DNA from 4 places in the Streptomyces sp. NPDC096079 genome. Region 4 is predicted to be linked to each of the others. Evidence: riboswitches for the same ligand, from Rfam matches in the RefSeq annotation. Region 4 holds a riboswitch; each other region holds the start of a gene.
The links. A riboswitch is a leader RNA that binds a small molecule or an ion and turns the genes downstream of it on or off. The one in region 4 is predicted to bind cyclic di-AMP.
Positions count from the first base shown of each region.

Region 1: linked by a shared signal. The riboswitch ahead of ABTY59_RS14915 (LysM peptidoglycan-binding domain-containing protein) and the one ahead of ABTY59_RS36840 (M23 family metallopeptidase) in region 4 are both predicted to bind cyclic di-AMP.
Region 2: linked by a shared signal. The riboswitch ahead of ABTY59_RS16540 (transglycosylase family protein) and the one ahead of ABTY59_RS36840 (M23 family metallopeptidase) in region 4 are both predicted to bind cyclic di-AMP.
Region 3: linked by a shared signal. The riboswitch ahead of ABTY59_RS11010 (M23 family metallopeptidase) and the one ahead of ABTY59_RS36840 (M23 family metallopeptidase) in region 4 are both predicted to bind cyclic di-AMP.

Region 1 is NZ_JBEOST010000006.1:138,800-143,503, forward strand. It holds gene ABTY59_RS14910 (phosphoribosyltransferase family protein) at 108-1,412, shown strand; gene ABTY59_RS14915 (LysM peptidoglycan-binding domain-containing protein) at 1,396-2,259, opposite strand; cyclic di-AMP (ydaO/yuaA leader) riboswitch at 2,265-2,412, opposite strand; gene ABTY59_RS14920 (DUF6197 family protein) at 2,803-3,405, shown strand; gene ABTY59_RS14925 (phosphocholine-specific phospholipase C) at 3,466-4,704, opposite strand, start outside.
Region 2 is NZ_JBEOST010000007.1:56,023-60,726, forward strand. It holds gene eno (phosphopyruvate hydratase) at 1-645, opposite strand, end outside; gene ABTY59_RS16540 (transglycosylase family protein) at 985-1,698, opposite strand; cyclic di-AMP (ydaO/yuaA leader) riboswitch at 1,702-1,875, opposite strand; gene ABTY59_RS16545 (LysM peptidoglycan-binding domain-containing protein) at 2,134-3,090, opposite strand; gene ABTY59_RS16550 (cytochrome P450 family protein) at 3,281-4,549, opposite strand; gene ABTY59_RS16555 (globin domain-containing protein) at 4,637-4,704, shown strand, end outside.
Region 3 is NZ_JBEOST010000004.1:123,076-127,779, reverse strand. It holds gene ABTY59_RS11015 (GntR family transcriptional regulator) at 161-844, opposite strand; gene ABTY59_RS11010 (M23 family metallopeptidase) at 1,048-1,818, opposite strand; cyclic di-AMP (ydaO/yuaA leader) riboswitch at 1,831-1,996, opposite strand; gene ABTY59_RS11005 (M16 family metallopeptidase) at 2,196-3,593, opposite strand; gene ABTY59_RS11000 (M16 family metallopeptidase) at 3,590-4,704, opposite strand, start outside.
Region 4 is NZ_JBEOST010000040.1:8,595-13,298, forward strand. It holds gene ABTY59_RS36830 (MFS transporter) at 1-703, shown strand, start outside; gene ABTY59_RS36835 (PP2C family protein-serine/threonine phosphatase) at 831-2,042, shown strand; cyclic di-AMP (ydaO/yuaA leader) riboswitch at 2,244-2,408, shown strand; gene ABTY59_RS36840 (M23 family metallopeptidase) at 2,420-3,508, shown strand; gene ABTY59_RS36845 (aldo/keto reductase) at 3,553-4,500, shown strand; gene ABTY59_RS36850 (PrsW family intramembrane metalloprotease) at 4,690-4,704, opposite strand, start outside.

The DNA.
Region 1 (4,704 bases), on a different contig from region 4:
GTCCGCCCACCGGTCGTGGCGCTCTACCCTGGAGGGACGGGCCGGGGACGAGGTCACACCGTTCCTCCCCGGGGCCCGGGCCGCGCAGGCGGAAGGGCGGCGGGACCATGTTCTTCAGCGATCGTACGGACGCGGGGCGGCAGCTCGCCGACCGGCTGGACCACCTCAAGGGCCAGGACGTCGTGGTCCTCGGGCTCCCCCGGGGCGGCGTGCCGGTGGCGGTGGAGGTCGCCGAGGCCCTCGACGCGCCGCTCGACATCTGTCTCGTGCGGAAACTGGGGGTGCCCCACCAGCCGGAGCTCGCGATGGGGGCGCTCGGCGAGGGCGGCGTGCGGGTCCTCAACGAGCGCGTGCTCCGCGAGGCCCGTGTGGGCGACCGCGACCTCGCGGCGGTGGAGGAGCGGGAGCACGCCGAACTCGACCAGCGTGGCCTGCGCTACCGGGGCAGCCGGCCCTCCGTGCCGCTCGACGGGCGGACGGTCGTCGTGGTCGACGACGGGCTGGCCACGGGCGCCACGGCACTGGCGGCCTGCCGGGTGGTACGGGCCAGGGGTGCCGCCCGGATCGTCCTCGCCGTCCCGGTGGCACCGCGCGGCTGGACCACGCGCCTCGGCGGCGAGGCCGACGAGACGGTGAGCGTGCACGCGCCGGAGTTGTTCTTCGCGATCGGGCAGTTCTACCGGGACTTCTCACAGACCCCGGACGCCGAGGTCGTCGCCTGTCTGGAGCGGAACCGGACGGCGCGCGTCCCGGTCGTCCGGGACACGGACGTCAGGATCCCGGTCGGCGGCGTCCGCCTCGGCGGGCGGCTGGCGGTTCCCGAGGACGCGCGAGGCGTCGTGCTGTTCGCCCACGGCAGCGGCAGCAGCCGCCACAGTCCGCGGAACCGGGCGGTGGCCGCGGCGCTGCATCGGGCGGGCCTGGGGACGCTGCTGTTCGACCTGCTGACGGAGGCGGAGGCGACGGACCGGGCGCACGTCTTCGACACCCCGCTCCTGGCCGGGCGGCTCGCCGGGGCCACGGAGTGGCTGGCGGCGCGGCCCGAGAGCACCGGTCTTCCGCTGGGGTACTTCGGCGCGAGCACGGGTGCCGCCGCCGCGCTGTGGGCGGCGGGCGATCCCGCGTCCCCGGTGAGCGCCGTCGTCTCGCGCGGCGGCCGGCCGGACCTGGCGGCCGAGCACCTGGCCCGGGTGCGCGCTCCGACGCTCCTGGTGGTGGGCGGCGCGGACGCGCTGGTCCTGGATCTCAACCGGCGTGCCCTGGCGCTGCTGCGCTGTGAGAACAGGCTGGCCGTCGTGGGGGGCGCCGGGCACCTCTTCGAGGAACCCGGCGCCCTGGAGGAGGTGGCGGACCTCGCCACCTCCTGGTTCGCCGGTCACTTCCGGCGGCGGGCGGTCAGTACGCCGAGTTGACGTTGTCGATGGAGCCGTAGCGGTCGGCCGCGTAGTTGCAGGCGGCGGTGATGTTGGCGACCGGGTCGAACAGGTCCAGGGACGTGCCGGGCACGTGGTAGGCGAGGAAGGTCGGCTCGATGACCTGGAGCAGGCCCTTCGAGGGGGTGCCGGCGGCGGCGTTGGAGTCCCAGAGGTTGATGGCCTGGGGGTTGCCGGAGGACTCGCGCATGATGTTGCGGTGGATCCCGTCGTAGGACCCGGGGATGCCCCGCTGGCCCATGATGGCCAGCGACTCGCGGATCCAGCCGTCGAGGTTGTCCGCGTAGTTGGTGGCGGCGGCCGGGGCAGCCTTGACGGCGGAGGGGAGGGCGACGGCGGGTGCGGCCGCGGCGGCGGACGAGCCGGTCCCGGTGGCCACGGCGGGGGCGGCCGAGCGGTGCGCGGAGCGGTTCGCCCGCTCGGTCGCGGCGGACTTCTTCGCCTTGGCGGGCGCGGCCTTCGCGGAATCCAGACGAATCGTCAGTTCAAGGCCGGGGCGAATGAGTGACGGATTGTCACCCACGGCGGTCTTGTTCGTCTGGTAAAGGCTCTTCCAGCCGCCCTGAATTCCCTTCTTGTGGGCGATCAGGGAAAGCGAGTCGCCGCTCACCACGGTGTAGGTGTGCGTGGCGGCGGGGGCCTTGGCCGTGACTGCCACGGCGGGCGCCTTGACGGCGATCTGCGGGGCGGCGGACACGGGCGCCGCACTGGCGACGGCCGAGGCGATGAGCGGCAGGGTCAGCGCGGCGCCACCGGTGCCGACCAGGGCGAGGCCGCGGGAGACGTGGCCGAGGCGGGGACGGCGGTGCTTACCGTGAGCAGGCATGACGGGTTTCCTCTCCGGCGCCTGCGGGGTGAGCTGTCGGGTTCGGACGGGAGATGTCCGGCCGCGCGCACGCGGCTTCACCCCGAGCCGTTCCGGAGTGCGGAACGGCGTATTCGTGGGTCCCCCGCTCCTGCCGTCGGGTGAAAAGGGAGGTGTGCCGAGCGGCGGCAGGATTGGGCGTTCCGCTCGAATGGAGGTGACCGTAGGCCAGTAATGCGACGGATAACAAGAGGAGTGGATGCCGGGTATCCGGAAATGGATCACGGAATTCGGGTAATTCAAGATCGATGCCGCTCGGGCGGTGTCGAACTTCCTTGTCCGGTACGGGCTCGGCGGAGAGCGCGCGAGGGACCGGGGGTGGTTGAGTGAGTCGCGTCACCAGGGTCGTAATGTCCGAATATGCTCTGTAATTCCGAGGTGGGTAAATAGGGGGGAAATCCCCTCGATGGGGTGTTCGCGCGGCGACTCTCCCGGGGCTCGTAAAAGTGGCAAAAGGGACATTTATCTTGAAAGATGGAGGAAGTCGACCCAGGAGCCGCTCCCATGCCGCCTTCCCCCGCCCTGCTCAACCCCGACGGCCTCGATCGCGAGGCGGCCGCGCTCTTCGAGAGCGCCACCTGGCAGCGGATCGTCACGGACTGGACCGCCACCGAGGAGCCGTCACCGGCGGAGGAGGGCTGGCGGAAGCTGCTCAGCGTGCCGGTCGACCGCCTCGTGGCCGACGCGCTCGCCGCACTCCCGCCGGGGCTGCCCACCGAGCGGCGTCTCCCGGGACGGCTCGGAGCCGTACTGCCGGACCGGCTGCACTCCTGGCGGCGCCTCGGGCAGGCCGAGCTGCGCCCCTCGGTCCACCTCGGCTACGCGCGCCTGGTACTGACGGAGTGGGGCTGGCAGAACGCCCCGTACAAGCTGCGCGACGCACGGGGGGCCCGGTGCGTCTGCGGGGCCCTCCTCGCCGCCCATCGCCTCGGCTACGGGGGCGCGGACACCATGCACGAGGCGGCCGCCTGGATCATGACCGAACTCCGCTCGCGCGGCTGGCACGACCTGATCGGGCCCTGGAACCGGGCCCCGGGCCGGACCGCCGCCGACGCGGTGGCGCTGCTCGACGCCACGGTCCGCCGCGCCGCGCACGCCGGCCGCTGACGCCGCGCCCGGAGCCGGGCGGCGACCGGAGGGCCGCCGCCCGGCACGCGGGGCGGGGGATCAGCCGCTGACGCTCGCGGCACCGGTCTCGATGTGGCCGGTGTACCGGCGCGACCAGGTCCCGTCGATGTCGGCGAGGATCGTGAAGTCGTACCAGCCGCCGTTGTACGCCACCGCGTTGAAGAAGTCCTCGCGGCTGGAGTTCGCCGGCACGGTGTACGTCCACGGGCCGTCGGAACGGTAGGCGTTCGAGCGGACGGTGAAGGTGACCGCCTTGGCCGAGGCGTTGGCCATCCGGAAGTAGACCGCGGTCTTCCCGGTGCCGGGCTCCTTGGCGTACCGCGCGGCGACCTCGATGTCCTTGCCCGCCTTGGAGGCGTCCCCGATGAACCGCCGCAGGAACCGGTTGGGGCCCATCATCGAGATGTCGTACTTCCCCGAGCCCGATCCCAGGCCGATGTTGAAGTAGTCCGTGGCCGTGCCGCCCGGGTCGACGGTGTACTGCCAGGCCGCCGTGTCCCGGTGCTGGTGCGGGTGGATCGAGAAGTGCGCCGGGCGCTTTGCCTCGTCGCCCTGGTTGGTCATCGAGAACCAGGCCAGGATCTTGCCGGCGGCGCCGAACTCGAAGCGGTCGAGGTTGCCGTTGACCTGGTACGGCAGGGCGCGCGCCGGCCGGGTGCCGGACTCCTGTGCGGGCAGCGCGTTGTTCTGCGGGGCCGGGTTCGGCAGCGGGCCGCAGGTGGCCTGTCCGATCACCTTCGCCGTGGAGGGGAGACCGGACGGCACTCCGTACACCGGGTTGGCGAAGTCGAAGACCCCGGTCAGGTCACCCGTGACCTTCCGGCGCCAGTCGCTGATGTTCGGACAGGTGGCGGGGTTGCCGAGGGCCGCCGTCCAGGTCTCCATGAACCGCAGCACGGAGGTGTGGTCGAAGACCTCGGAACTCACCCAGCCACCCCGAGTCCACGGGGACATGACAATCATCGGGACGCGGAAGCCGAGGCCGATCGGAACGCCGTCCAGGTACTCGCCCGCGGTGCCCGGCGGGGCGACCGGCGGCGGCACGTGGTCGAAGAAGCCGTCGTTCTCGTCGTAGTTGAGGAAGAGCACCGTGGAGTCGAACACCTCGGGGTTCGCGGCGAGCGCCCGGTAGACGAGGTCGACGAAGTGGGCGCCGTCCCCCGGCGGGGCGTACGGGTGCTCGGAGAAGGCCTCGTTCGCGACCACCCAGGACACCTGGGGAAGGGTGCCCGCGACGACGTCGGCCCGGATCGCCGCCGCGATGTCGTCCGGCGTCGA
Region 2 (4,704 bases), on a different contig from region 4:
GTTGGAGTCCAGGTTCGGGGCGAAGCCGCCCTCGTCGCCGAGGCCGGTGGAGAGGCCCTTGGTCTTCAGGACGGACTTGAGGGTGTGGTAGACCTCGGTGCCCCAGCGGAGGGCCTCGGAGAAGGACTCCGCGCCGATCGGGGCGATCATGAACTCCTGGATGTCCACGTTGGAGTCGGCGTGCGACCCACCGTTGAGGATGTTCATCATCGGAACGGGCAGCAGGTGCGCGTTCGGGCCGCCCAGGTAGCGGAAGAGGGGGAGGTCGCTGGCCTCGGAGGCGGCGTGCGCGACGGCGAGGGAGACGCCGAGGATGGCGTTGGCGCCGAGCGAGCCCTTGTTCTCCGTGGCGTCCAGGTCGAACATGGCCTGGTCGATCAGGCGCTGCTCGGTGGCGTCGTAGCCGACGAGCTCCGGGCCGATCTGCTCGATGACGGCGAGGACGGCCTTCTCGACACCCTTGCCCTGGTAGCGGTTCGGGTCACCGTCGCGAAGCTCGATGGCCTCGAACGCACCGGTGGAGGCGCCGGACGGAACGGCAGCACGGCCGGTGCTGCCGTCGTCGAGGCCGACCTCGACCTCGACCGTGGGGTTGCCTCGGGAGTCCAGGATTTCCCGGGCTACGACGACGTCGATGGACGGCACGAGCATCTCCTTCTGGGATGTGACGCGGGATGTGACGCAAGGTCGGTGCAGGGTCGCTCGGCCTTGCGACAAGAGCCTAACCGGCTCGGGGGCTCCCGCCCGCCGTGCGCCCGCCCGCTGGGACGAAAAAGGACCCAAGGGCACGCATTGCGGGACGAAGGACCCCAGATCTACTGGACGGTAACCATGAGGTCCCCCAGGAACAAGGAGGCGGGTCCTCCTTAAAAGGGGGAACCCCGGTCCGGCGCGCACGGGGGAAGGGCGCGCCGGACCGGGGTGGTCACCGCGGGAGGGTCGTCGGGGCCGCGTGAGCCGCCGGACTCACGCGAGCCGCCGGGCTCACTTCAGGTGGAGCTGCTGACCCGGGTAGATGAGGTCGGCGTTCTCGACGACGTCCTTGTTCAGCTCGAAGAGCTTGGCCCAGCCGCCCTTGACGCCGTGCGCCTGGGCGATCTTGCTGAGGGTGTCGCCGGTGACGACCTTGTACTCGCCGTCACCCTTCTTGACCGTCTTGCCGGTGGGCGTGGTGACGGTCTTCTTGGCGGTGGCCTTCGGGGCCTGGCGCTGCTCGCTGCGGGTGGTCGGCTGCTCGGCGCGACGCTCCTGCGGCTTGGGGGCGGCCTCCTGCTTCGGGGCGGCCTCCTGCTTCGGGGCGCTCTCGGCGGCGCCGCCGTCGTAGGCGGCGCTGGAGAGGCCGACGCCGCAGCTCGGCCAGGCACCCTTGCCCTGGCCCGCGAGGACCTTCTCGGCGACGGAGATCTGCTGGGCCTTGGACGCCATGTCGGCGCGCGGGGCGTAGGCGGTGCCACCGAAGGCGGCCCAGGTGGAGTTGGTGAACTGCAGGCCGCCGTAGAAGCCGTTGCCGGTGTTGATGGACCAGTTGCCGCCGGACTCGCACTGGGCGACGGTGTCCCACTCGGCGGTGGTGGCGGCCGAGGCGGTGCCCGCGGTCAGCAGCGGGGCGGCGACGGCGACACCGGTGACGCCGACGAGCGTGGCGACCTGGGTGGCCTTGGAGGGACGACGGTGTTTGCCCTTGGCGGAAAACAGCATGGGGATTCTCCTCACCGACGCCTGTGAGGTGAGCTGTCGGGTTCGGGCCGGAAAGTTGCCCGGCCGCGTGTCCTAGCACGCGGCTTCACCCCAAGCCGGTCGTCGGCCGTCTGTCTCGACGGCCGGGGCCGGCACTTACCTTGGGTCCCCCACTCCTGCCTTCGGCGCTTGCGCGACGACTGTTCCCATCGGCCGACGGCAGGATTCGGCGTTTCGGTCGACGGGGCCCGCGGTGGCGAGCGGTGACGACCGTAGACACAGACCCACCGGAAGTTCAAAGAGGCCCATTGCGGAAATATCGCCCCTGCTTGCCCTCCGGTGGGCGGTGTTTGTGCAGGTGAGAGGTGACGGGAGCAAAGTTTGCGGACGTGACACGCCAGTTGGGGCGAAGAGACCCATGTCTCACTTGCCCAGAACCGGACATAACCCCGCGAACTATTCGGCCGCCGCCACCGAACCCGGCGTCAGATCGAGGCTCTGACCAGGCAGGATGAGGTCCGGATCGAGGCCCACCGTCTGCCGGTTGGCGTCATAGAGGGCGGTCCAGCCTCCGGGGAGTTCGTTCTCCTGCGCAATGCCGGACAGACTGTCACCCGGCTGCACGGTGTACTCGCCCGAAGTGCCCTGACTGTCCGTTGCGCCCGATTCCTTCGTCCCGTCAGTCACCGGCGTGGCGTCGACTTCCCCCGTGGACTTGTCCGTATTCGAGGCGTGTCGACCCGATTCAGCCGATCCGCCCGACTCGCCGGACTCCTCCGGTGCGGCCTCACCCCGGTGCTTGCCGGTGCCGGGTGTGGCCGACGGCGTGTCACCCTTCGACACGTCAGAAGAATCCGGCGTACCGGGCGTAACGGACGCGTCCGGGGCCACCGGGGTGGTGGGCGCGGTCGGTGCCGACGGGGTGGCGGAGGTCACCGGAGCGCTCGGAACGACCGGCGTGGCCGGCGCCACCGGCGTCGCGGACGCGGCGGACCGCTGCGCCTGCCCGACGGAGCCCTGGGGGGCGGCCGGGGCGTCCGCCGTGCGGTTGGACTCGGGGAGGGGCCCACCGGGGGTCGTGGGGACGGCGGCCGGGCCGGGGTTCACGCCGGTGGCCTTGCCGTCGTTCTTCAGGCCGGCGATCGGGGCACAGGTGGCCCACTCGTCGCTGCCCTTGGCGAGCGCCTTCTCGGCCACCGCGATCTGCTGGGCGCGGCTGGCGAGGTCGGGGCTGGGCGCGTACGCGAGGCCGCCGTTCCGCTCCCAGCTGTCCTGGGTGATCTGGAGGCCGCCGTACATGCCGTTGCCGAAGTTGGCACTCCACTGGCCACCGGACTCGCACTCGGCGACCCGGTCCCAGGTGGCGGCGTCGGCGGCGGAGGCGGATCCGGAGGCCAGCAGCGGCAGTGCCATGGCGGATCCGGTCACGCCCGCGGCGACGACGATGGCGGGGGCCTGACGGGGGCGACGGTGTCGTCCGTTCCCGGAACGCATAGGAGCGCCTTTCGCGTGACGGCTGAGACTGCCGGGAAACGTAGCGGCATTCGAACGCCCGTCACAAGTCGATCGCCCCGCGATCACGTAAAGATCACATTTCTGATGCTCAGTCAGCAGCCAAGACCGGTACGGACGGGGAGAACTCGACCGGAAGCGTGCGCAATCCGCGCATGATGAGCCCTCCGCGCCACCGCAGTTCGGCCGGATCGGCGGCAAGTCGCAGATCCGGCAGGCGAGTCAGGAGCGTCGCGAGCGCCGTCTGCCCTTCGAGACGGGCGAGCGGCGCGCCCAGGCAGTAGTGGATGCCGTGCCCGTACCCGAGGTGCTGGTTGTCGCGCCGGGCGAGGTCGAGCACGTCCGGACCGTCGAAGCGCTCCGGGTCCCGGTCGGCGGCGGCGAGCACCACGAGCACCGGGTCGCCGGCCGGGATCTCCTGTCCGCCGATGGTCAGCGCCCGTGTCGCGTAACGCCAGGTCGCCATCTCCACGGGCCCGTCGAACCGCAGCAGCTCCTCGACGCCGGTCTCCAGGAGTCCGGTCTCCCCGGCGGCGAGGGACTCCTGGAGCAGCGCCCGCTGCTCCGGATGCCGGAGAAGGGCGTAAAGTCCGTTACCGACCAGATTCACGGTCGTCTCGAAGCCGGCGAACAGCAGGATGAAGGCCATCGCGGCGGCCTCGTTCTCGGTGAGGTGCTCGCCGTGGTCGGAGGCCTTGATGAGCCCCGAGATCAGGTCGTCCCCCGGCTCCCCCCGCTTGCGGTGGATCAGCTCGGCGAGATAGCCGCGCATCTTCTTCACCGACCGGGCGACCCCACCGCGCGGCCCGCCGCCGTGCCGGATCATCATCCCGGCCCAGTCCCGGAAGTCGTCCTGGTCCTCCGGCGGCACCCCGAGCAGGTCGCAGATCGCGTAGATCGGCAGGGGGAAGGCGAACTCGTGGATGAGGTCGGCGCTGCCCCGCTCCACGAACCCGTCGATGAGCCGGTCCGTCAGCTCCTGCACGCGCGGCGTGAACTCGGCGACCCGGCGCGGGGTGAACGCCTTCGACACGAGGCGGCGCAGCCGGGTGTGGTCCGGCGGGTCGATGTTGAGCAGATGCGTCATCAGCTCGGCCTTGCGCTCGCCCGGGATGCCCGTCTTCCCCTTCGCGTGCGGGGACTCGTCGTGGTGCGCGGGGTTCTTGGAGAGCCGCTGGTCGGCGAGGGCCTGCCGGGCGTCCGCGTACCGGGTCACGAGCCAGGCCTCGACCCCGCTCGGCAGCGTCGTCCGGTGCACGGGAGCGTGTTCGCGCAGCCAGGCGTACGCCGGGTAGGGATCGGTGGCGAACTCCCAGGTGAAGAGCGTGGGGGCGGGCCGGGGGGTGGGGGTGGTGCTCACGTCACGACCGTACAGGGCGGCTCCGGACGTCACGTTCATGGAGAAGACGTGATCAAGCGGTACAGGTTGTGCCCTAGATTCTTGTCGGTGGATCCCCAGCTGCTCAGAAGCACGTTCGCGGTCGTCGAGAGACGCGCCGAGCACGCCGTCACGTT
Region 3 (4,704 bases), on a different contig from region 4:
TGCCGGTCGCCAGATCCACCGACAGGTGCCGGGCCCTGGTCCCGACCCGCCGGAATTCCGGCGGGCACGGCCATTCGCATTCCCCGGACTCGTCGGGCCCATTTTCGGGCAGCACGAAAACCCCGGCCGAATGCCTATTTCTTTGTATACGGCGTGCGTGTTAATTCCGGGCACTCGCCGTGTTGACGGCATGTTGCGAAACCCTCACACGGCCCCGCTCCGGCTTTTTGAGCCGGTGCAGGGACAGCGAGCGCTCCGCGTGCAGCGCGGTCAGGCTCCTCGCCCGCTCGGCGTCGCCGCGCGCCACGGCGTCCACGATCGCGCCGTGCTCGGCCCAGGCCTCGACCGGCTGGGCGGGCTGCTCCACGACGTACGTCCAGGCGATCTTGTGCCGGAGCTGGGTGAGCAGCGCCGTCAGGGCCGGGCTCCCCGAAGCCTGCGCGAGCGTCTCGTGGAACCAGCCGCCGAGCGACCGCAGATCCTCGCCCTGGCCCCGCCTGGCCCGCTCCTGCCCCAGCCTGACCAGGCCGCGCAGCACCTTGAGGTGGGCCTCCGTGCGCCGCTGCGCGGCCCGCGCGGCCCCGAGCGGCTCGAGCAGCGCCCGCATGTCGAGCAGGTCGGCCGCCTCCTGCTCGGTGGGCTCGGCGACATGGGCGCCCGCGTGACGCCGGGTGACGACGAACCCCTCGGACTCCAGGGTGCGCAGCGCCTCGCGGACCGGGACGCGGGAGACCCCGTACCGGCGGGCGAGTTGCTCCTCGGTCAGCCGGCCGCCCCGCTCGAACACGCCGGAGACGATGTCGTCCCGGATCGCCGTGCATACCGAGTGCGCGGGAATGCGCATGTCCGACCTCCGCTTTGGTCCGCGCGAGTCCATTCCATCGGCGCCTGTTCTGCGCCCGATCTTCGACTCTATGGCAGCCCGCCGGAATTTCCGATGCCCCGATGGAATCCATGGCTGTATTTTGGCCGTTCCGGTCGACGAAAAGCCCCGGCTCAGTACGAGCCGGGGCTTTTGCGAGTCGCTCCGCGAAGATGCGGTACGGGTCAGACGGTGACGCCGCGGGCGCGGAGGTACGCGACCGGGTTGATGTCGGAGCCGTACTCGGGGCTCGTGCGCGCCTCGAAGTGCAGGTGCGGGCCGGTGGAGTTGCCGGTCGAGCCGGAGACGCCTATCTGCTGGCCCGGCTCGACGGTCTGGCCGACGTAGACCCCGATGGAGGACAGGTGTCCGTACTGGGTGTACGTGCCGTCGTTCATCCGGATGACGATGTTGTTGCCGTACGCGCCGCCCCAGCCGGCCTCGACGACGGTGCCGGAGCCGACGGAGACGACCCGGGTGCCGTAGGCGGCGTGGAAGTCGACGCCGGAGTGGCTGCCGGAGGACCAGAGGGAGCCACCGGTCTTGTAGCCGGTGGAGACGTACGAGCCGGCGACGGGGAGCTGGAAGGAGGCCAGGCGGCGGCGCTCGGCCTCGCGGGCGGCACGCTCACGCTCCAGCCGGATCTCCTTGGCGCGGGCGTCCGCCTTGCGCTTCGCCTCGGCCTTGGCCTTCGCCTTGGCGATGGCCTCGACGGCCTCCTGCTCCTGGGCGGTGGCCTGGGCGTTGATCCGGTCCACGAGGGAGTCCTCGGTGATGACCTGGGTCAGGCCGGTGTCCTCGACGGAGCGGTGGTCCGTGTCGGCGGCGAGCGCCGGGGAGGCGAGGGTTCCGATGACGCCGGTGGTGGCGAGCGTCGCGACGCCGGCGATGCCCACGCTGCGGCGCGCCATCCGGCTCGGACCACGATGCTTCCCGGTGGCACGGGTGAACGCCATGTAGTGGCTGATCCTTTCCTTCCCTCTCGCCTACCGGGTTAGCTGACGGGTTCGGAGCAGGAAGGTCTCCTACGGGCCCCTCCGTCAAGACGAAGGCCGCCCGATTCACCCCAGGGACTGCGTGTGGGTCCCCGGCTCCCCAGGCTCGCGCCTGACGGGGACTCGGCGATGACTGTCCGATGCCGCGGCTGCGGCACGTGCAACTGACGAACAGTCGCCCCGACGCTATGCGGATCGTCTTTCAATCACCAACCGGACACGCTTTTTGTAAGACATGCCACAGGGCAAAAGATCATCTTGACCTCAATACGGACAAAGCGGAGGACCCCGACGAAACATGCCGTCGGGGTCCTGTCGTTGTCGCGCTGCGGCCTGAATCAGCCGGTCACGACGGTCACTTCACCGATGCCCAGACCCCGCACGGGCTCCGCGATCTGCGCCGCGTCGCCGACGAGCACGGTCACGAGCCGGTCCACCGGGAAGGCGCTGACCACGGCGGCCGTCGCCTCGACCGTGCCCGTCTCGGCCAGGCGCGCGTACAACTGCGCCTGGTAGTCGTCCGGAAGGTGCTGCTCCACCTGGTCGGCGAGCGTCCCGGCGACCGAGGCGGCCGTCTCGTACTTGAGGGGGGCCACGCCCACCAGGTTCTGCACGGCCGTCTCGCGCTCGGCGTCGGTGAGCCCCTCGGCGGCGAGCGTGCGCAGCACCTTCCACAGGTCCTCGAGCGCCGGACCCGTGTTCGGGGTGTCGACGGATCCGCTGATGGCGAGCATCGAGGCGCCGTTCCCCGCGGCGTCCGAGCGGAGCACCTGACCGAAGGCCCGCACGCCGTACGTGTAGCCCTTCTCCTCGCGCAGGACCCGGTCCAGACGCGAGGTCAGGGTGCCGCCGAGGCAGTACGTGCCGAGGACCTGGGCCGGCCAGACGCGGTCGTGCCGGTCGGGGCCGATCCGGCCGATCAGCAGCTGCGTCTGCACGGCGCCCGGACGGTCCACGATGACGACCCGTCCGGTGTCGTCGGCGGTGATCGGCGGCATCGGGAGCGGCTCGGCCGGCTCAGCCGTCCAGGCGCCCAGCGTCTCGGCGAGGACCTTGTCGAGGTCGACCCCGGTCAGGTCGCCGACGACCACGGCGGTGGCCGTGCCGGGCCGGAGGTGCGCCTCGAAGAAGGCGCGGACGGCGGCGGCGTCGATCGCGGCGACGGTCTCCTCGGTGCCCTGGCGCGGCCGGGACATCCGGGACTCGGCCGGGAACAGCTCCTTGGAGAGCTGCTTGGCGGCGCGACGGCCCGGGTTGGCCGTCTCGTGCGGGATCTCGTCGAGGCGGTTGCGCACCAGGCGCTCGACCTCGGTGTCCAGGAACGCGGGGGCGATCAGCGCCTCGGAGAGCAGCCCGAGCGCCTTGGGCAGCCGGGAGACGGGGACCTCCAGGGAGACCCGTACGCCCGGGTGGTCGGCGTGCGCGTCGAGCGTGGCGCCGCAGCGCTCCAGCTCGGCCGCGAACTCCTCGGCGCTGTGCTGGTCGGTGCCCTCGGAGAGCGCTCGGGCCATGATCGTGGCGACGCCGTCGAGCCCGGCGGGCTCGGCGTCCAGCGGGGCGGGCAGGAAGATCTCCACGGCGACGACCTGCTGGCCGGGGCGGTGGCTGGTGAGCACGGTCAGACCGTTGTCCAGCTTCCCGCGGTCCGGTGCCGGGAAGGCCCACGGCTTCGCGGTGCCCGCCTCGGGCTGCGGGTGGAAGTCCATGCTCGTCAAAGACACGGCGGCGTCGGTCACTGGTCCGCTCCCTCTTCGTCATCGCCGTCGGCGCTGTCGCTCTGCTCGGTCGCCAGGGGCTCGTACACGAGCACCGCGCGGTTGTCGGGGCGCAGCTTCGCCGCGGCGACCTCCCGCACCTCGTCGGCGGTGACCTCCAGGACCCGGTCGACGGCCGTCAGGGCGAGCTGCGGGTCGCCGAACAGCACGGCGAACCGGCACAGTTCGTCCGCGCGGCCCGCGACGGTGCCGAGCCGGTCCAGCCACTCGCGCTCCAACTGGGCCTGCGCGCGCTCCATCTCCTCGGCCGTGGGGCCCTCGGCGGCGAACCGGGCGAGCTCCTCGTCGACGGCCGCCTCGATCTGCGGGACCTCGACGCCGCCGGAGGTCTTGACGTCCAGCCAGCCGAGCGAGGGGGCGCCGGCCAGCCGCAGCAGACCGAAGCCGGCGGCGACGGCCGTGCGGTCGCGGCGGACCAGACGGTTGTGCAGGCGGGAGGACTCCCCGCCGCCCAGGACCGTCAGGGCGAGGTCGGCGGCGTCGCACGCGCGCGTGCCGTCGTGCGGCAGCCGGTAGGCGGCCATCAGCGCACGCGCCGGGACCTCCTCCTCGACGACCTCGCGGAGCTGCTCCCCGATGACCTCGGGCAGCTCGCCGGAGCGCGGCTCGGGCTTGCCGTCGTGGGCCGGGATGGAGCCGAAGTACTTCTCGACCCAGGCGAGCGTCCGCGCCGGGTCGATGTCGCCGACGACGGACAGCACGGCGTTGTTCGGGGCGTAGTACGTGCGGAAGAAGTTCCGCGCGTCCTCCAGGGTCGCCGCGTCCAGGTCGGCCATGGAGCCGATCGGCGTGTGGTGGTAGGGGTGGCCCTCCGGGTAGGCGAGGGCGGTCAGCCTCTCGAAGGCCGTGCCGTACGGCACGTTGTCGTAGCGCTGGCGGCGCTCGTTCTTGACGACGTCCCGCTGGTTCTCCATGGACTCGTCGTCCAGGGCGGCGAGCAGCGAGCCCATGCGGTCGGCCTCCAGCCAGAGCGCGAGCTCCAGCTGGTGCGCGGGCATGGTCTCGAAGTAGTTGGTGCGCTCGAAGCTCGTCGTGCCGTTGAGCGAGCCGCCGGCCCCCTGCACGAGCTCGA
Region 4 (4,704 bases):
TGTGGTGGCGGCCGTCCTGTTCGCCGGCCTGACCCTCGTACAGCTCCGGCACCTGCCCGTACGGGGCGCGTCCGGGCCCTCCGAGGGGGGAGCGCGGGGGCAGTTCCGCACGGTCCTGTCCCATCGGACGTTCTGGCTCTTCTCGCTCGCCATGACCGGCTCGTACGTGCTGTCCTTCCAGGTCTATCTGGCGCTGCCGCTCGCGGCGGGCGGTACGGCGGAGACGACCGCGCTGTTCGTGGTGTCGGCGCTCGTCGCGCTGGCCGGGCAGCTGCGGATCACGGCCTGGTGCCGGCGCCGGCTCAGCCGGGAGCGGTGTCTCGTCCTGGGGCTCGCCCTGATGGGCGGGGCGTTCCTGGTCCCGGCGGTCCTGGGGCGCGGCCTGGTGGGGCTGCTGCTGTGCGCGGCGGTGCTGGCCGTCGCGAACGCGGTGCTCTACCCGTACGAGATGGACACCGTCGTCGCCCTGTCCCGGGGCCGCTGGGTCGCCACCCACTACGGGCTCTACAACACGGTCTGCGGGATCGGCATCACCCTCGGGAACCTGGGGACGGGCGCGCTCCTCGACGTCACCGGCTGGTCGGCGGCGCCGTGGCTCGTGCTGTGCGCCGTGGGCCTGCTGTGCGCGGCGGCGATGGCGCTGCTCGGCCGGGGCGGGCGGCTGGCGGAGGACGCGCCGGAGGAGGGCGCGTCGGCGGGCTGAGGCCGTCCCGGGCGGCCGGGTCCGTACGCCACTCGGCCCCGTGGGAGTCGCCGCCCCCGGCGGCGGCGGCCACCCTGGGAGGGCGCGGTGCGGACCGCGGCCGGTCGGACCGGGCAGGAGAGCACAGGTGGGGCACCCCCTAGGAGCGGCGGGCGGCGGACGGCGGGGCGGCGGGGGCCGTGCCGACTACGGCGGCGCCCGGCGGTTCATCCGCGCGCTGCCGCCGCTGATCATCGTGGGCGGTGTCGCCTTCGACGTGGCGACCCCGCCCGAGTACACGGCGGCGCCGCTCTTCTCCGCCGCCCCGCTGATCGCCGCGCCCTTCTTCTCCACCCTCACCACCCTGCTCACCGGGATCGCCGCCGTCTGCGCCTCGGTGGGCCTGCACGCCTACAACGGGACCGTCGACGAGGTCGCGGCGCTCACGGAGACCCTGACCGTCCTCACCGTCTCCGCGCTCGCCCTGCTCATCAACCGGGTGGTGCGGCGCAGCGGTGAGCGGCTCGCCTCGGCGCGGGTCATCGCGGAGACCGCGCAGAAGGCGGTGCTGCCGACGCCCGCCGAGCGGATCGGCGGGCTCCAGTGCGCGGCGCGGTACGAGGCGGCACAGGCCGACGCGTTCATCGGCGGCGACCTGTTCGCCGTGCAGGACACCCCGCACGGGGTACGGCTGGTGGTCGGGGACGTCCGGGGCAAGGGGATGGACGCGGTCGAGGCCGTCGCCGTCGTCATCGGCGCCTTCCGGGAGGCGGCCGAGCAGGAGCGGAACCTGGAGGGCGTGGCGCTGCGCCTGGAACGGGCGCTGACCCGGGAGGGCACCCGGCGGGACGGGCTCGACGCCTTCGAGGGGTTCACCACCGCCGTGCTGGCCGAGATCCCGCGCGCCGACGGGAGCGGGACCTTCGGCGGTTTCGTACGGGTCGTCAACCGGGGTCATCCGCCGCCGCTGATGCTGTACGCGGACGGGCGGCTCGACGCGCTGGAGCCGGGGGAGGCGGCGCTGCCGCTCGGCATGGGGGAGCTGGCGCAGTGGCCGGACCGGGCGGAGGCGCGGCCGTTCCCGCCGGGCACGACGCTGCTGTTCTACACGGACGGCCTCTCGGAGGCGCGGAACGCGCAGGGCGTCTTCTACGATCCGGCGGCCCGGCTCGCCGGGCGGATCTTCCCCGGGCCCGAGGAACTGCTCGACGCGCTCGTGGACGACGTACGGCTCCACACGGGCGGCGGGGCGACCGACGACATGGCGTTGCTGGCCGTGAGCCGCCCGGCGGCGGGGCAGCCGGAGCGGCGTCGGACGATGCCGGTGGTGCCGCCGGGCGGGCCCCGTCACCAGGCGTAGTCGGAGGGTGTCACTGCGATAACAATTGACATAACGTCAGATCGCGAGGGTTGGGCGAGCCCGTTCTGAACGGGGGTCAAGTCGGACCATTACCTCCCAATTCAATGAATGATCAAGGGGGACGGCTTGGAATCGGGACCCCCTGTCTATTAACGTTCGATAACGCAGCGCGGTCGTCCCAGCCGTCGCAAGAGGCGGCACCGTGCGCACGCGCCGAATCCTGAAAAGGAACCGGGGAACCACCACTTGGGGTGAATCGGGCCCCTTCGCACCCGTGCGGACCACGCACCCGTGCGGTCGAGCCCGTAGGAGACCTTCCTGCTCCGAACCCGTCAGCTAACCCGGTAGGCGAGAAGGAAGGAAAGGAGCGCGCCTCCGTGGCGTCCAACACCCCCGCACCCGAAGCCCCCTTCGATGCCTTCGGTGGCGGTGCGGGTCCCGCCGCCCCGGACACCGAGTGGAACCCCACCGAGGGCTCCCTCCGCGCCGAGGGCCGCTCCGGCGGCCGGCACCGGGTCGTCAAGCAGCGCTCCAACTTCGCCCGCTCCTCCACCGTCCTCGGCGTCGGCGTGATCGCGGCCGTCGGCGCGGGCGGCCTCGCCACCGCGCAGGAGAAGCCCCCGGTCGCCATATCGCTCCCGGACCTCCCGGACCTCGACCTGCCGGACGCCCACGACCTCCCCGGCGTCGGCGACCTGCTCCCCGAGGAGCACAGCGAGCCCGTCAGCGAGGCCCGCGCCAACCCGAACCCGCTCACCGCCGCCGCCTACACCACGGCCGACGAGAGCACCGAGCAGGCCGCCGCCGCCCCCGCCGCGGGCGAGGCCCTGCGCGCCCGCATCCTCCAGCAGGCCGAGCAGCAGCAGGCCTCCGCCGACGCCGCCGAGAAGGCCGCGGCGGAGAAGGCGGCGGCGGAGAAGGCCGCCGCCGAGGCCGTGGCCAAGGAGGCCGCCGCGCAGAAGGCCGCCGCCGAGGCGAAGGCGAAGGCCGAGGCGGAGGCCAAGGCCAAGGCGGAAGCGGCGGCCAAGGCGAAGGCCGAGGCCGAGCGCCTCGCCAAGCTCGCCGCCAGCTACTCGCTGCCGGTCTCCTCGTACAGCCTCACCGCCACCTACATGCAGTCCGGCTCCATGTGGTCCTCCGGCTACCACACCGGCCTCGACTTCGCCGCCCCCACGGGCACCCCGCTCAAGGCCGTCCACGGCGCGACCGTCAAGTCGGCGGGCTGGTCCGGCTCCTACGGCTACCGGATCGTCCTGGAGCTGGAGGACGGCACCGAGGTCTGGTACTGCCACCTCTCGTCCATGCTGGTCGGCGCGGGCCAGACCGTGGGCACCGGCGAGACCATCGGCCGCGTCGGCGCCACCGGCAACGTCACCGGCGCCCACCTCCACATGGAGGTCCACACGCCCGGCGGCGACGGCATCGACCCGGCGGACTGGCTCCGCTCCAAGGGCCTCAGCCTCTGACCCCACCCGGAATAGGCCCGGCGGCGGGAGCGGTTGATCCACACATGACCACTCTCCGCCCGCTGGGCAGCTCCGACCTGCACGTCTTCCCCCTCGCCCTGGGCGGCAACGTCTTCGGCTGGACCGCCGACGAGGCCCAGTCCTTCGCCGTCCTCGACGCCTACGCCGCCGCCGGCGGCAACTTCGTCGACTCCGCCGACGTCTACTCCGCCTGGGCCGAGGGCAACGAGGGCGGCGAGTCCGAGACCGTCATCGGCCGCTGGCTCGCCTCCCGGGGCAACCGCTCCGACATCGTCGTCGCCACCAAGGTCGGCGCCCACCCCCACTTCAAGGGCCTGTCCGCCACCACCATCAAGGCGGGCGCGGAGGAGTCCCTCCGCCGCCTCGGCACCGACCACATCGACCTGTACTACACCCACTTCGACGACGAGTCCGTCCCCGTCGAGGAGATCGTCACCGCCCTCGACCAGCTGGTGAAGGACGGCAAGGTGCGCGCCGTCGCCGCCTCCAACATCTCCCCGGAGCGGCTCCGCGCCTCCCTCGACTTCGCCGAGGCCGAGGGCCTCGCCCGGTACGTCGCCCTCCAGCCGCACTACAACCTGGTCTCCCGCGACACCTACGAGGGCCCGCTCCTGGAGACCGTCGAGCGGGCCGGGCTCTCCGCCGTCCCGTACTACGGCCTCGCGGCGGGCTTCCTCACCGGCAAGTACCGCCCCGGCGCCACCGTCGACAGCGTCCGGGCCTCCGGGGCCGCCGGCCACCTGGACACCGAGCGGGGCCGGGCCGTGCTCTCCGCCCTCGACGCGGTCGCCGAGGCGCACGGCGCGGAGCTCGCCACCGTCGCCCTCGCCTGGCTCGCAGCCCGCCCGACCGTCGCCGCGCCGATCGCCTCGGCCCGCACGGTCGAGCAGCTCCCCGCCCTGGTGGCGGCCGCCGACCTGGAACTGACGGAGGAGGAGCTGACGCTGCTGACGGAGGCGTCGGCGCACTAGGCCTGGCAGTTCCCGTCGGATCAGGCCCCTAGTGCTGTGACCGGAAAGGTTCACCGGGTCGCGACGCCCGGCACGGCACCTCGCCGCGTTGTCGGCCCTCGCGAGTACGTCCAGTACGAGCCGAGGCCCTCCGCCTTGCGATGCACCGCACCGGACGCCGCGACCCGGCAAACCTTTCCGGCCACAGCACTAGCTGCGGTACGG